Regions from separate parts of the Rahnella inusitata genome, predicted to be linked through region 1. Evidence: predicted binding sites of a transcription regulator. Region 1 holds the regulator's gene; each other region holds the start of a gene.
What was found. The regulator Fur, encoded in region 1, represses iron uptake genes when iron is present. The targets are predictions, from matches to a motif close to ATAATAATGAGAACNACTATCAA.
Positions count from the first base shown of each region.

Region 2: fes (enterochelin esterase) is a predicted target of Fur. The motif match lies at 3,489-3,511, and genes of this name have one in related genera.
Region 3: feoA (ferrous iron transporter A) is a predicted target of Fur. The motif match lies at 2,919-2,941, and genes of this name have one in related genera.

Region 1 is NZ_CP065024.1:3,744,215-3,749,234, reverse strand. Features, by position in the region: gene glnS (glutamine--tRNA ligase) at 1-62, shown strand, start outside; gene chiP (chitoporin ChiP) at 482-1,945, shown strand; gene chiQ (ChiQ/YbfN family lipoprotein) at 1,959-2,300, shown strand; gene fur (ferric iron uptake transcriptional regulator) at 2,606-3,061, opposite strand; gene fldA (flavodoxin FldA) at 3,376-3,903, opposite strand; gene I2123_RS17570 (methyl-accepting chemotaxis protein) at 4,323-5,020, shown strand, end outside.
Region 2 is NZ_CP065025.1:395,290-400,309, forward strand. Features, by position in the region: gene I2123_RS23605 (enterobactin synthase subunit F) at 1-1,762, opposite strand, end outside; gene I2123_RS23610 (MbtH family protein) at 1,803-2,045, opposite strand; gene fes (enterochelin esterase) at 2,032-3,366, opposite strand; gene I2123_RS23620 (TonB-dependent siderophore receptor) at 3,646-5,020, shown strand, end outside.
Region 3 is NZ_CP065024.1:670,655-675,674, forward strand. Features, by position in the region: gene I2123_RS03060 (FeoC-like transcriptional regulator) at 1-120, opposite strand, end outside; gene feoB (Fe(2+) transporter permease subunit FeoB) at 129-2,447, opposite strand; gene feoA (ferrous iron transporter A) at 2,512-2,736, opposite strand; gene I2123_RS03075 (Tex family protein) at 3,150-5,020, opposite strand, start outside.

The DNA.
Region 1 (5,020 bases):
ATCTGGTGTTCAACCGCACCGTCGGCCTTCGCGACACCTGGGAAAGCAAACCCGTCGCCTGACTGAAATATCACGTCTGACTCAACGCAGCTTCGGCTGCGTTTTTTTATGTCTGGAAAATGGTGCGTTTGATTTTCATCGCGAATTAATGTGTTTTTGATGGTCACTTTTTAGCTCCCTGATTTAACCACTTTATGAATGCTGAAACGTGTAAAGTATGTGATTATTTATTTTAACTCTCTGAAATTATTGTTATTTACTATTTTCTGGCTGTTTAATCCCTCCTGAGTCGTTTCTGTTACACTTTTTCATCTTTATGTGCACTTTGTCATACTTCAGAGAACAATGATTAATTACTCATTGATAATTCGCGTCGCGAAAAATACTCTTAACCTGCTTTTTACGGTTACGCCTCTGGCGGCCGCTTTTAATACCCGTTTGGGTTTTGCACCATCTTTTTTAGTCAAAATGAGGAATTTCTATGCACAAGCACCTTAACCGGGGCAGGGGATCGGCTTATCTGAAACCTGTGATGTACACTCTGGCTGGCACCTTACTGGGTGGCGGAATGACTTTTTCTCAGGAAGTCAGAGCGGAAGGCTTTATTGATGATTCCACGCTGACTGGCGGAGTTTATTACTGGCAGCGCGAGCGTGATCGCAAAGATCTGAATAAGACTAAAGAAGAAACCCGACCTGATGGCTCGAAAGTTACGGTCAACAACCCTGATTACGATAAATATGCCACTAACCTTTCTCACTCCACCGCCAACCTGAATCTGGATTTCTCCTCCGGTTATGCGTGGGATATGTTCGGTATCGACGTCGCAGCTTTTACTGCGATTGAGCTGGCTGAAGCCAGCGACAGCGGCCACCCGAACGAAATCGCGTTCTCTTCCAAAAACCACGCCTACGACGAAGATTACTCCGGCGATAAGGGCGGGGTCAGCCTGTACAAAGCCGCGGGTAAATTTAAATATGGCGGTTTCTGGGGACATGCGGGTTACATCCAGCCTACCGGGCAGACGCTGATCGCTCCGCACTGGAGCTTCATGCCGGGCACCTATCGCGGCGCGGAAGCCGGTTATAAACATGATTTCGGCGAACCGGGCGAGCTGAGTTTCTCTTACATGTGGGCGGACGAATACAAATCGCCGTGGCATCTGGAAATGGATGATTTCCGCCAGAATGACAAGAAAACCGGTGTCTCCTACATTCATTCCCTCGGCGCGAAATATGATTTTAAAAATGATTTCGTCCTCGAAGCGGCCTATGGCGAAGCGGAAAGCTACGTCGATCAGTACTTTGCCAAAGCGTCCTATAAGGCCGATCTGCTGGGCAATCCGCTGACCACCAGCTACCAGTTCTACGGTGCGGAAGACCGCATCAGCGACAAGAACGATCCGAACAGTTTGTATGACGGTCTCGCCTGGTTGCAGGCGCTGACATTCGGCTACACCACAGGCCAGTTCAACTGGCGTCTTGAAGGGACGATGGTCAAGGCAGAAGGGAATCAGGGGTATTTCCTGCAGCGTATGACACCGACTTATTCCTCATCTAACGGTCGTCTTGACGTGTGGTGGGATAACCGTTCTGACTTCAACGCCAACGGTGAAAAAGCGGTCTATGCCGGGGTGTTATACGATCTGGCGAAATGGGATCTGCCGGGCTTCGCGGTGGGCGGTTCTTACGTTTATGCATGGGACGCCAAGCCTAGCACCAATGCGGCTTATGACCAGAGCCAGCGCCTGAAAGAGAGCGCCTGGAGTCTGGACGCGCTGTACACCATTCAGGAAGGCCGCGCCAAAGGCACGCTGTTCAAACTGCATTACACCCAGTACGACAACCATTCGGATATCCCGAGCTGGGGCGGTGGTTACGGCAACATCTTCCAGGATGAAAAAGACGTCAAATTCATCGTTATCGCTCCATTCACTATTTTCTGAGGTCGCCATGTCGATGAATAAATTACTGATGATCGTTGTTACTTGCGTTTTCCTTGCAGGCTGTGCTCCGACAACGGCGCAAAAAGAAGACACCAAATTGCGTGAGGCCTACAGCGTCTGTATCAACAAGGCGGAAGGATCGCCAGACAAAATAGCCTCGTGCCAGACGGTTCTTGACGTCCTGAAACAGGAAAAAGCGCACAAGCAATTTGCCGAACAGGAAACAGTGCGGGTGGTGGATTACCAGCGCTGCCTTACCGCGCGTAAAACCGGGGACGGCCAGGCTTACGCCGACGACTGCGGCAAAATCTGGCAGGAAATCAGAGCGAATAATTCTCCTAAACCAACGAATTAAGGATGAGGTTGGAGATGGAAAAAATTCAGACTCAACGCACTGGCATCATTATGATGATACGCCAAAACCGCAAATTACCGGTGATGTCTGGATAAGCTCAGCCTCTGCCGAGGGGGCAGGCTTTCGCCGCGCAGAGCCGGTCACCGATAAGCTTTAAGCGAAACCGCATGAGGCTAAAAAAAAACGAAACCCCGGTTCTCCGGGGTTTTTTATATCTGATGTTCAGCGCTCAGGCCAAAAAAAAACCGCTTTTCAGCGGTTAGTTAAGGCTTTACGTTGACGGCAACTTCACCGAACCGGGCAGATTACTGCGCGGGTTTATCATTGTGCAAAGAATCATCTTCGCGGCAATCGCCTGCTTCACAGTGGCCGTACAAGTACAGGCTGTGGTTGGTCAGTTTGATGCCATGTTTCTTAGCGATTTCACGCTGACGACCTTCGATATATTCGTCGCGGAATTCAATCACGCGGCCACAATCTAAGCAGATCAGGTGGTCATGGTGATGTTGCTGGGTCAGTTCGAATACGGATTTGCCGCCTTCGAAGTTATGACGCGTTACGATACCGGCGTCATCAAACTGGTTCAGAACACGGTAAACCGTCGCCAGACCAATCTCTTCACCCATATCAATCAGTTGTTTGTACAGATCTTCCGCACTCACGTGATGACCTTCCGGCGCTTGCAGCACTTCCAGGATTTTAAGGCGCGGAAGCGTGACTTTTAAGCCGGCTTTCTTCAGTGCGGTGTTGTTGTCAGTCATGCGGATTCAGTCCTGTTACTATGTGCTAATCAAGTTGAGGCATGGAGCCTGTGGCATCAGCGGCACAAAAATGTTCGTTTAGGATCCTTCGTTTAACGGAAGTGTGCCGATCCCCTAAACGATTGCCTGTTAATAAAGATCACTAAATGCCGGTCACATCAGAGAATGCAACGACTTGATCGATAGAAAAAACAGATGAACTCAGTGTACCTTGATACTACTGAAAGTAACAATTTTGTTGTGGCTAAATTGTTAATTTCAGTAATAGTTTGGCCCTTCAATTGTAGAATAAATCCTCAGGGCCAACAGGGTTTTTAGCCAATAATTTCTGAAAGGCTTAATTCTTCTGTAATTTGCTTAACCCACGCATCAACGCGCTCATTGGTTAATTCAGGTTGACGGTCTTCGTCAATCGCCAGTCCGATGAAGTGTTTATCATCGGCCAGACCTTTAGAGGCTTCGAAATGATAGCCTTCTGTTGGCCAGTGACCCACAATCACCGCGCCGCGTGGCTCAATGATGTCGCGCACGGTGCCCAGTGCGTCACAGAAATATTCTGCATAGTCTTCCTGATCGCCACAGCCAAACAGCGCAACCAGCTTACCTTCGAAGTCGATCTCTTCCAGGCTTGGGAAGAAGTCATCCCAGTCACACTGGGCTTCACCGTAATACCAGGTTGGAATACCGATCAGCAAGATATCGAATTTTTCCAGATCCTCTTTGCTGCTCTTCGCAATGTCATGCACCTCAGCAACATCTTTACCCAGTTGTTTCTGGATCATTTTTGCGATGTTTTCGGTGTTACCTGTATCGGATCCAAAGAAGATTCCTACTACGGCCATAAGATGTCTAACCTCTTGTTCTCAATGATAAGCCCTGCATTGCAGGCAATAATAACGCTGATAATAGCAAACTTGCGGGGCGGAGAATATGCTTCCGCTCGCCTTCTTAACTGACGAATAAGTTTATCGGCCAAACTTTTTAAGTGTTATCGCCTTCGTGTCTTTTGAAAGTCTGTCTTTAACCTCAAAGTTATTGAGGTTAAAAGCAAAGTGAAGAAATAATCCGACACACTCCTTAAGTTTAAGCACGTCCAGCCGATAGATGATGCGAGAGCAATCTCAACATAATAAAGAAATCGATGCCCGGAGAGGTGTTCAAACATGTCCAGAGGCACCCGTCCGCTGGTTACGTGTCTTGATTCTCCGCATCCCCCTCAATCCTCAGACCAGAAACAGTCATGTTTCGAGAGAGGCATATCGTGCAGTTTTTGAAAAACATTACCATCAGGACCGCTTTATTAATCATTCTTGGCGTTTTTTGCGTCATGTGGGCCGGTGTATCGCTTTACACCGTCAACTCGCTTAACACATTGACCCAAAACACCAGGAACAGTTCCGAACTCGTCAACAATATGGCGCTGATCAGCAAAGGAAATGATCAGTATTTTCGCACCGTCACCCGCTTGAGCCGAGCCGTCTCACAGCTTCAGGCCGATCCGACCAAAGGGCCGGAAATTTTTGATACCGCAAAACAGTCTCTCGATGGCCTGACTCAGGCTCTGGCGGGATTTAAAGCCGCGGCACATCCGGGCCTGGAAGAATCTGCAGTTCAGGAGTTGCTTGCCAGCTGGGAGAGTCTCGTTGCCCAGGGTGTCACCCCGTTGTTTGAGGCTGCCAGCAGCAAAAATATCGATGTGTACAATCAGTTAGCGAACGCCACCGTTCCGCCACTGAGCCGTGATTTTGGCGCGGCAATGCAAAAAGTCAGCAACCAGATTGCGGTGGATTTCAGCACGGCACAAACGGAATCTAACCACCTGACCTACGTCAGCAAAGTGATTCAGATCACCGCATTTATTATCGGCCTGATAATTTTACTGCTGACCGATCGTTATCTGGTGATGGCGCTGGTGAAACCGCTGGATAAGATCCGCGATCAGTTTGCACTGATTGCCAG
Region 2 (5,020 bases), on a different contig from region 1:
CGTTCACCGCTAAGACCGGCTGCGCGAGTTCAAGCGGCCTTTCCACCAGCAATACCCGCCCCTGACCACTAAAGCGGGCAAGCTGGTCAGGGTGCGTCACGATAAGACGCGGACTGGCATCCTCCAGCATCATCCGCAGACGCTCATCGGGATAACCGGTATCAAGCGGCAGGTAGGCTGCGCCGACCTCGACAATCGCCATCAGCGTCAGTGAAAGAAATACCGAGCGCGGCAGCGCGACGGCGACAATATCGCCACGCTGCACGCCCTGCTGAATCAGCTGCTGCGCCAGCGCTGCGACCTGCTGGCGGGTTTGCGTATAGCTGAACTGATGGTGCTGATCCGCCAACGCAGGCGCGTGCGGCGTTCGTTCCGCCTGCTGCGCCAGTTGCTGACTCAGGGTACTTTTTACGACGTCGTGTCCGGTGGCGTTGACCCTTTCGAGCAACTTGTGGTCCGCATCACTGAGCAAATCCGCTGCGCCGACCTTCAGCGTGGCGTCCTGTGCAAACTGCCTCAGCAACAAGGGCAGACGCTGCAAATGAGCGTGCAATTCGTCGCGGTCATAGCGTTCGGCATTGGCCAGAAGATCAACCGTCAACGCCCCGTCTTCCGCGATATGCAGTGAAATCTCCAGATCGCGCACCGGCCCGGAAACCAGGTCATGCGTGATGCCCGCTACACCGTTAAAATCAAGGTGATAATCGAACATTTTGAAGTTGAATACGGTGCCGTAAAGCGGCTGCACATCTCCGGCCAGACCGAGATCTCGCGAGATTTGCTCGGCATCGTAGCGCTGATGGCGGCGGACAGTTTTCAGCTCATGGCGCAGGCTGACGGCAAGTTCCGTCAGGGTGATATCGGGATTGACGCGCATAGCCACCGGCAAAACGTTGATCACCGGCCCGGTTGCGCACAATGCCGCCGAGCCCATACGGCGCATAAAGATAAAACCGCTGCAAAAAGCCGTCTGACCACTGAGACGTGATACCCAAAGCGCCAACAGGGCGATGGCGATATCGCTGGCCGTCAGTTGCTGCGCCGTCTCCATCCCGACCAGCGCAGCGATCTGCGCGGCCTCGCAATGACATGACAGCCGGTGCAGACGCACGGAAGGCACCTGCCCGGCGAGAGGCTGCGGGCAGACGGTTGCAGGCGCGGGCAGCGTTTTGGCTTTTTCGCGCCAGAATGCGGCGTCACGTGTAAACGCCGGACTTTGCTGATAGTGCGCATACTCCTCAACCACGTCGCGAAAGGGTGCAAACGGCGAAATGACCGGTGTCCGCCCCTGTGATATCGCGGTGTAAAGTTGGGCAATACGACGGGCGATAGCAGTAAAGCTGAACCCATCGACCTGAATATGATGATAACGCTGATACCAGAACCAGCGCGCGTTATTGATCCGCATAAGCACATGCCGGTGCAGCATTTTACCGCTGAGAATGCGCCGTTCTTGCGCCAGATCCTGACGCATTAAGTTCAGCGCGGCCTGTTCAGGATCCGCGGACTGACGCAGGTCGATGCACTCCGGGGCAAAAGCCGGTGACGGCGCGCACGGTGTTTGCAACGCAATGCCGTCACGCTCTTCAAAGCGCATCGTGAGGGTATCGGCTTCGTTCAGCCCCTGAACAATCGCCTGCAACATCGCATCAGCGTCAAGCGCGCCATCAATTTCAATATAATGCGCGACAGTGTAAGCGTTACCGTGCGGCGAAAGCTGATCCGCCATCCAGATACCGGGTTGCGCCGCCACCAGCGGCATCGCGCAGTCAGTCTGACTGGCTACGGGTAATACGGACGTGTCAGACACCGGCAGCCTCCTGTTTTGCAACGGTCACATCATGCAGACGCAGCGAGTGCGGACGCATATCGCGCCAGTGTTTTTCCAGCCATTCAGCACAGTGCGTTCTGACTGAGGGACCGAAGGCTATGCGCCATCCGTCAGGCACCGCGAGCGCTTCCGGCCACAGGCTGTACTGTTGTTCATCATTGATCAGCACGCAGCAGACCGCCTTGTCGTCATCAAACGGATTACAATTTTCCAAAGCATTCTCCCTGCGGTTCATGCGCGGGTTGAGTCGCGACAAAATGTGGCGACCACAACATCGCCAGGCCGTCCATCAGTCCCCCGCGCCAGCACAGCGCATCATGCCCGCCCGCCACGGCGCGGTAATGCACCTGATGCGAAGACGTGTGGAGCAACGTCACCAGTTGCTGATTCATCCGGTGGATCAACGGCTCGTGCACGCCCGCTTCCAGAAAGATTTTCAGCGGCGCGCCCTTTCCGACGCCCTCTTCTATCTGACGCAAAAGCCAGCCCGACGCCTCGCCAGACTGACCCCGCTGTGGCCACCAGAATGAGCCGGACTGACTCAGCGCACAGCCAAACGTCTGCGGCCAGTGCAGGCAGGCGTAAAGGGAAGAAAGGCCGCCAAAACTTTGACCAGCGATGACGGTGGTTTCCGGCGAATCACGAAAAGGTGCCCACGCGCGCAGTTGCGGGAGAAGCTCTTCCTGCACCGCCACCCAGAAATCGGCATTGCAGGTCAGCTCGCGGCTGCGATGTTCGGTGTCGATCACCTCAATCAGCAGATAGACCGCTTCCGGCAGCGCGCCCTGCTCCGTCAGCTGATGCAGCGGTTCCCAGACCGGCATCTGCTGGGACCAAAACTGGCCGTCGAGCAGGATAGCCAGCGGACGCGACGCAGGATCGTTTTCACCGGTGGTGTAAGCCCAGACGGTGCGGCTGTTGCCAAGGCGCGGGCTATGCCACTGGTGTTTTTGTAAGACGGTGGGCGGCGCAGGCGTGCACAGGCCGCAACCGGTGGCGAAGTGGTCGAAATCACGCCAGGCAGGTTGCGGCGGTGCATCCGGCATATGCAGCCCGGACACGGGGTGTCCCCGGCCACCGGACCAGCTGCGGCGGGCATTGAGAAGATCGGAAGTGGCGGTCTTAAAGCGGTCACGCCACCAGTGGCGTAGTGCCATCATATTGGCGCGGGGATCGTCATCCTGCGGGGAAAAAGACCGGCTTTCGGTGGAAGGCATAAAGCTGTAGCTTCCGCGCCAGCCCGCTTCCATTTCTGTTTGCCAGAACCAGACATCGGTGCCACTCAGACGTTGCAAACTGCGCGGAGGGTTGGGCTGATGATGATCCGTTTTGCCGGTAATATTGATCCACACGCGCTGATACGCCGAGGAAAACTCACTGCCCTGCGGGTCGCGCCAGAAGAAAGTCACCTTCCAGTTTCCCCGTCCGGTGGATTCAATCCAGGGCGTTCCGCGTCGGGCAATATCCAGCCACCAGCGGTCACTTCCCGCATGCTGACTTGCCAGAAGTGTGCCACTTTCAGACTCTGGTTCCATTTTAAACGTCCCTAATACCGTTGTGGTTGTTTTGTTTAACATACCAATAACTTAATAATTTATAACGAGTTACATCATCAAGAAATTTGTCAGGATTGAGTCAAACGATAAAGGGAATGGTATTGATAATTGTTTGCATTTGCAATAGTGTGTGTCAGCCCATCAGGGTTGGGCAGTTTTGACGACACACACGACAACCGATCCCACCACTGGTTTTTACCTCTTTACATGCAGCCTGTGCAGCCAGCGGTTAACGGATATACCGGACCAGGAACGCAAATGAACAACAAATTGTCACACTACTCTTTAGCGACACTTTTAGGATTAGGCCTCGGCGCCACCACTTTTTCGACCTCTGTTAGCGCCGCGACGGCGCCTGCCCCCACTGCTGAAAATACGTCGGAAACGGCTGACAGCAGTGAAACCACAGATGCCCGTGGCGACACCATTATGGTCACCGCCGCCCAGCAGAATTTACAGGCACCGGGCGTCTCGACCATTACCGCAGATGAGATAAAAAAACGGCCTCCGGCGCGCGATATCAATGAACTTATCCGCACCATGCCCGGCGTCAACCTGACCGGTAATTCCACCAGCGGCCAGCGCGGCAATAATCGTCAGATTGATATTCGCGGGATGGGTCCGGAAAATACCCTGACGCTGATCGACGGTTTGCCGGTCACCAGCAGAAACTCAGTCAGACAAGGCTGGCGCGGCGAGCGTGACACCCGTGGCGACACCGCCTGGGTTCCGCCGGAAATGATTGAACGTATCGAAGTGATCCGTGGCCCGGCGGCGGCACGTTACGGCAACGGTGCGGCAGGCGGCGTGGTGAATATCATCACTAAACGCGATACCAAAGAGCTGCACGGTTCATGGAATACCTACATGAATATGCCGCAGCACGATGACGAGGGTTCGACCAAACGTACCGATTTCAGCCTTTCCGGCCCGCTCGGCGATCAGTTCAGCTTCCGCCTGTTTGGTGGCTACAGTAAAACGCAGGCTGATGCTCAGGACATCAATCAGGGGCACCAGTCACTGCGCACCGGCACCTACGCCGATACCCTGCCAGCGGGACGTGAAGGGGTCATCGATAAAAATATCAATGGCCTGCTGCGCTGGGATTTCGCGCGAATGCAGTCACTGGAATTTGAAGCGTCAAGTGGCCGTCAGGGCAACCTTTATGCCGGTGATACGCAAAATACCAACACCAGCGATCTGGTGAAAAGCATGTACGGTGAAGAGACTAACCGGATTTATCGTCAGTCCTATGCCGTCACTTATCGCGGCGGCTGGGACAACGGGGTGACCACCACTAACTACGTTCAGTACGAAAAGACCAAAAACTCGCGCATGAACGAGGGTCTGGCTGGCGGCACCGAAGGTATTTTTGCCAATGACGGATTCAGCACCACCAATCTGACAGATGTGCTGCTGCACAGTGAAGTCAGCGTGCCTTTCGATTTCATGATCCCGCAGACCGCGACACTGGGTACGGAGTGGAATCAGCAAAAAATGAAAGATCCCTCCTCTAATACCCAGGCGATGCTCGGTGGAACCATTGATGGCGTAGACAGTGCCAACCGCAGCCCGTACTCCTCGGCAGAGATTTTCTCGTTATTTGCTGAAAACAACATGGAGCTAACGGACA
Region 3 (5,020 bases), 1.6 Mb from region 1:
CAGCCTTTCAAGCATCGCCTGCACCAGTGGCTGCGGGGTATTGAGTTGCAGACTAAGCTGGCGGGCATCCGCCCGGCCAGCCAGTGCGAGACTGTCGCGTACCTCAATCAGAGTGGCCATCATATCTCCTAGTGGCAATCGCTGCCGGTCGCGGGTTCACAGCAGGCCGCCGCTTTACGCGGTTGCAGATGCAGGCTAACGCGGCTGCGGGCGTTGCGCAGGGCGATAAGCACCAACGCGTTAAAGGCCAGCACGATTAGAATGATGGTCATACTGTGTCCCGGATGATCGCGGAAGGTGGCTGCCTGATAGAACAACGTTGCCAGAGAATAGGCGACGTTCAGCCCCCAGAAGATCGAGAAGGTCATCCAGCTGCGGCTGGTTTCACGGGCAATCGCCCCCATCACGGACACGCAAGGTACGTAGAGCAGCACGAAGATCAGATAGCTGTAGGCCGAAATCGCTGAGCCAAATTTGTTGCTCATGACGCCCATCGAGCTGACGCCCATTTCGCCGTCGCCTTTACTGGCTTCGATCGGGTTAGACAGCACACTGATGCTGAATGTGTCTTTCAGCCCCTGCCAGGTCTCTTTCACCGCGCCGCCCAGTTCATCCACCAGGTTAAAATTCGCCGCATCAAATTCTTCATTGGTGATGTGTTCGGCGGTGTAAAGGGTGTTCAGCGTACCGACCACCACTTCTTTCGCCATCGCACCGGTCACCAGACCGACGGTTGCCTGCCAGTTGTCACTGTGCACACCCATCGGCGCGAGCACCGGCGTCAGCACTTTACTGACCGAGGCCAGCGCCGAATCATTGATGTTATTCACCGCGTTGCCGCTGAACGAGAAGCTGTTCAGTGCGCCGATGAAAATACTGGCGATGACGATGACTTTACCGGCGCGCAGCACGAAACCTTTCAGACGCTGCCAGGTTTGCAACAGCAGGCTTTTCAGATGCGGAACGTGATACACCGGCAGTTCCATCACGAACGGTGACGCTTCGCCGCGCATGATGGTGTATTTGAGCAGCAGGCCGGTGAGGATGGCGACCACAATGCCCAACAAATACAGTGAGAAGACGATGGAGGCGCCGTCCTGCCCGAAGAACGCTGCGGAGAAAACGGCGAAGATAGCCAGACGTGCGCCGCAGGACATAAACGGCGCCATCATGACGGTGATCAGGCGTTCGCGCGGGGCGTCCAGCGTACGCGCACCCATAATCGACGGAACGTTACAGCCGAACCCGACAATGAGCGGCACGAAGGATTTGCCGGGCAGGCCAAGCGCCTGCATCAGCCTGTCCATCACGAACGCGGCGCGCGCCATGTAACCGGAATCTTCAAGGAAGGAGAGGAACAGATACATCATGCCGATTTGCGGCACCAGCGGCAGAACGGTGTTGATCCCGCCGCCCACGCCCTGCGCGAGGAAAATGGTCAGCCATTGCGGGAAGTGCAGGGTAAAACCAATCCACTGCATGCCCTGAATGAAAATCGCCGCGGAACCAATATCGAAAATCGGTTGCAGCGCACCGCCGATGTTGATCGCCAGAACGAACATCAGGTACATCACCAGCAGGAAAATCGGTACGCCGAGGAAACGGTTGAGGATCACGCGGTCCAGCACCTGCGTCAGTTTATTCGGCGCGGTGAGGTGCGAGTTGCTGATTTCAGCACTCAGCTGGGCAATGGACTGATAGCGCGCATCGGCGATCAGCAGCGCCGGATCGTCCAGCTCCTGTGCTGCCAGCCGCGCTTTCACTTCCGGCAGCAGCTGTTGCGCGTTACCGGCGTGGGTCTGGCTGTAGATATCGCCTTCAAGAATTTGCAAAGCCAGCCAGCGGCGTTGTTGCAGCGCCATCTCTGACGGCATGGCGGCGGCCAGCACGTCCACTTCCTGTTGCAGCAGCGGAGGGTAGGTCACGCGCGCAAGCGTCGTGGCCGGTGGCAACGAGTCGATGGCCGTTTTCAGTTCTTTAATGCCGGAGGCGCGGGTAGATACCAGTGCGATCACCGGGCAGCCCAGACGCGCAGACAGCGCCGGGATATCGATATTGATGTTCTGGATTTTGGCGATGTCGAGCATGTTCAGCGCGACGATGCACGGAATGCCGAGCTCGAGCAGTTGCAGTGTCAGGTAAAGATTGCGCTCAAGGTTGGAGGCATCCACAACGTTAATCATCAGGTCGGCATCGCCGCTGAGAATGTAGTGGCAGGCAATCTGTTCGTCGAGCGAGGTTTGTTCGGAGATGGTGGTCAGGGAGTAAGTGCCCGGTAAATCCACCAGCGTGATTTTGTGATCTTCGGTGGCGAACTGGCCTTCTTTGCGTTCGACAGTCACGCCCGCCCAGTTACCCACGCGCTGGCGTGAACCGGTCAGCTGATTAAAAAGGGTGGTTTTACCTGAGTTGGGATTACCAATCAGGCCAATGGTCAGTGCTTTCATACGTTCAGATCTACGTGTGAGAAAGGAGAAACGCGCAGGGGATCAGTGTGACCCGCGCAAAAAGTCAGGCCAGTATTTCGAGCTTGAGCAGATCGAGATCTTTTCTGCGCACAACCAGACTGGTGCGGCGTGTCTCGATTTGCACCGGATCGCCCATCGGTGCGACGCGGATAATGTTGAAGAACGACCCAGGCAGCATGCCCAGTGACAGCAGTTTCTGGCGGTACGCCGGGCTGATTTCATGAGAAAAGCCGGTGATTTTGTAAGCACGTTGTGACTGAAGTTGCATGAGTTCCTCGCGAAGCGATCGGGTTTGTGGGGGCCGCGTTGCCAAAGCTACGCCGCGCTTCCGTGCCCGGTTATTCCACTTAAGTGCGAATTATGTTGCAAAAAAAACTGCTCAGAAATTGTCCCTGGTGTGCAAATGCCAGCGTATTGCTGACGGCGTACTGAATACGCAAAGTAGTACAAACGAAAATAGTTATCATAATTACTACGCATGGCGAGACAAAAAGAAAAGAGGCGTGCCTCTTCACGGATGTCCCTACCGCGTCGCTATCCTATGCCTGTGCAATCTCTGATTTATTGATTTACCGCAGTGATTGATTCATTAGGAGAGACTTTAAAAAGTGTCGAAAAAAAGTACATAAAAAAAGCCGCTAAAATTCAGCGGCTTTCGTTTAATGGCTTAAAACGTAAAAGTTAACGTTTTTTACCCATTGCGGCGGCCAGTGCATCCGCCATTGCATTATTCCCCGCCGGAGCCGCATTGCGACCCGCTGGCTTGTTTTGCGTCGGACGTTTCTGCCCATCGCGATTGTCACCTGCGGCTGGCGCGGAAGAACGACGCCCCGGCGCTTCGCCCGGTTGCTCATCCAGACGCATGGTCAGCGCGATACGTTTGCGTTGCAGATCGACTTCCATCACTTTGACTTTAACGATATCGCCGGCTTTCACCACAGTATGCGGATCTTCGACGAATTTGTTTGCCAGAGACGAAATGTGCACCAGCCCGTCCTGATGAACGCCGATGTCCACAAATGCGCCGAAGTTAGTCACGTTGGTGACCGAACCTTCAAGGATCATGCCTGGCATCAGGTCATTCATGGTTTCCACGCCATCGGCAAAGGTTGCAGTTTTAAACTCAGGGCGCGGATCGTGCCCCGGTTTTTCCAGCTCTTTGATGATGTCGGTAACGGTCGGCATACCAAACTTGGCGTCGGTGAATTCACTGGCTTTCAGGCCGCGCAACGCGTTCGAATCGCCCATCAGATCTTTTAGGGCCAGCTGTGTCGCCGCCAGAATGCGCTCCACCACCGGATAGGTTTCCGGGTGAACCGTAGAGGCGTCGAGCGGGTTGTCACCATGGTTGATACGCAGGAAGCCCGCGCACTGCTCGAAGGCTTTCGGCCCCAGACGGCTGACTTTCAGCAGCTGTTCACGGTTGCGGAACTGACCGTTCTCATCGCGCCAGTTGACGATATTCTGCGCCATCATGCGGGTCAGACCGGCCACGCGGGTCAGCAGCGGCACGGACGCGGTGTTGAGATCCACACCCACGGCGTTTACGCAGTCTTCCACCACGGTATCGAGCTTTTTCGCCAGCTGTGACTGGCTGACGTCGTGCTGATACTGGCCGACACCGATGGATTTCGGATCGATTTTCACCAGTTCGGCCAGCGGATCCTGCAAACGACGGGCGATAGATACCGCACCGCGAATGGACACGTCGAGATCCGGGAATTCCAGCGCCGCCAGTTCGGAGGCGGAATAGACCGATGCCCCGGCTTCGCTGACGATAACTTTCTGCGCTTTCACCGCCGGGAACTGTTTTTGCAGCTCGATGAAGAAGCGTTCGGTTTCGCGGGAAGCCGTCCCGTTGCCGATCGCCACCAGTTCGACGTTATGTTTAATGCACAGCGCCGCGACCTGTTGTGCGGCTTTTGTAGCCTGACCGGTATGTGGATAAACAGTATCGATACCCACCAGTTTGCCGGTGTTATCCACAACCGCGACTTTCACACCGGTACGCAGACCCGGATCGAGACCCATCGTGGCGCGCATACCGGCCGGGGCGGCCATCAGCAGATCGTGCATGTTGCGGGCGAAAACGTTAATCGCCTCGTCTTCGGCGCGTTCACGCACGGTGCTCATCAGCTCGGTTTCGAGGTGCAGCAGCACTTTGATGCGCCAGGTCCAGTTAACCACCGCACGGCGCCAGACATCAGCCGGTGCGTTATTGAGGCGCAGGCCAAGATGATCGATGATCAGTTGTTCGGCGTAGCTCTCTTTTGGCGGTTCGTCGTGCTGTGGATCGGCATTCAGCGCCAGCTGTAAGACGCCTTCGTTGCGGCCACGGAACATCGCCAGCGCACGGTGCGACGGGACTTTGGCGATCGGTTCGTGATGATCGAAATAGTCGCTGAATTTCGCGCCTTCCTGCGCTTTGCCTTCGACCAGGCGCGAAGTCAGATGTGCATTTTTCCACAGGTAGTCGCGGACTTTCGCCAGCAGCGAAGCATCTTCGGCGAAACGTTCCATCAGGATGTAGCGCGCGCCGTCCAGCGCGGCTT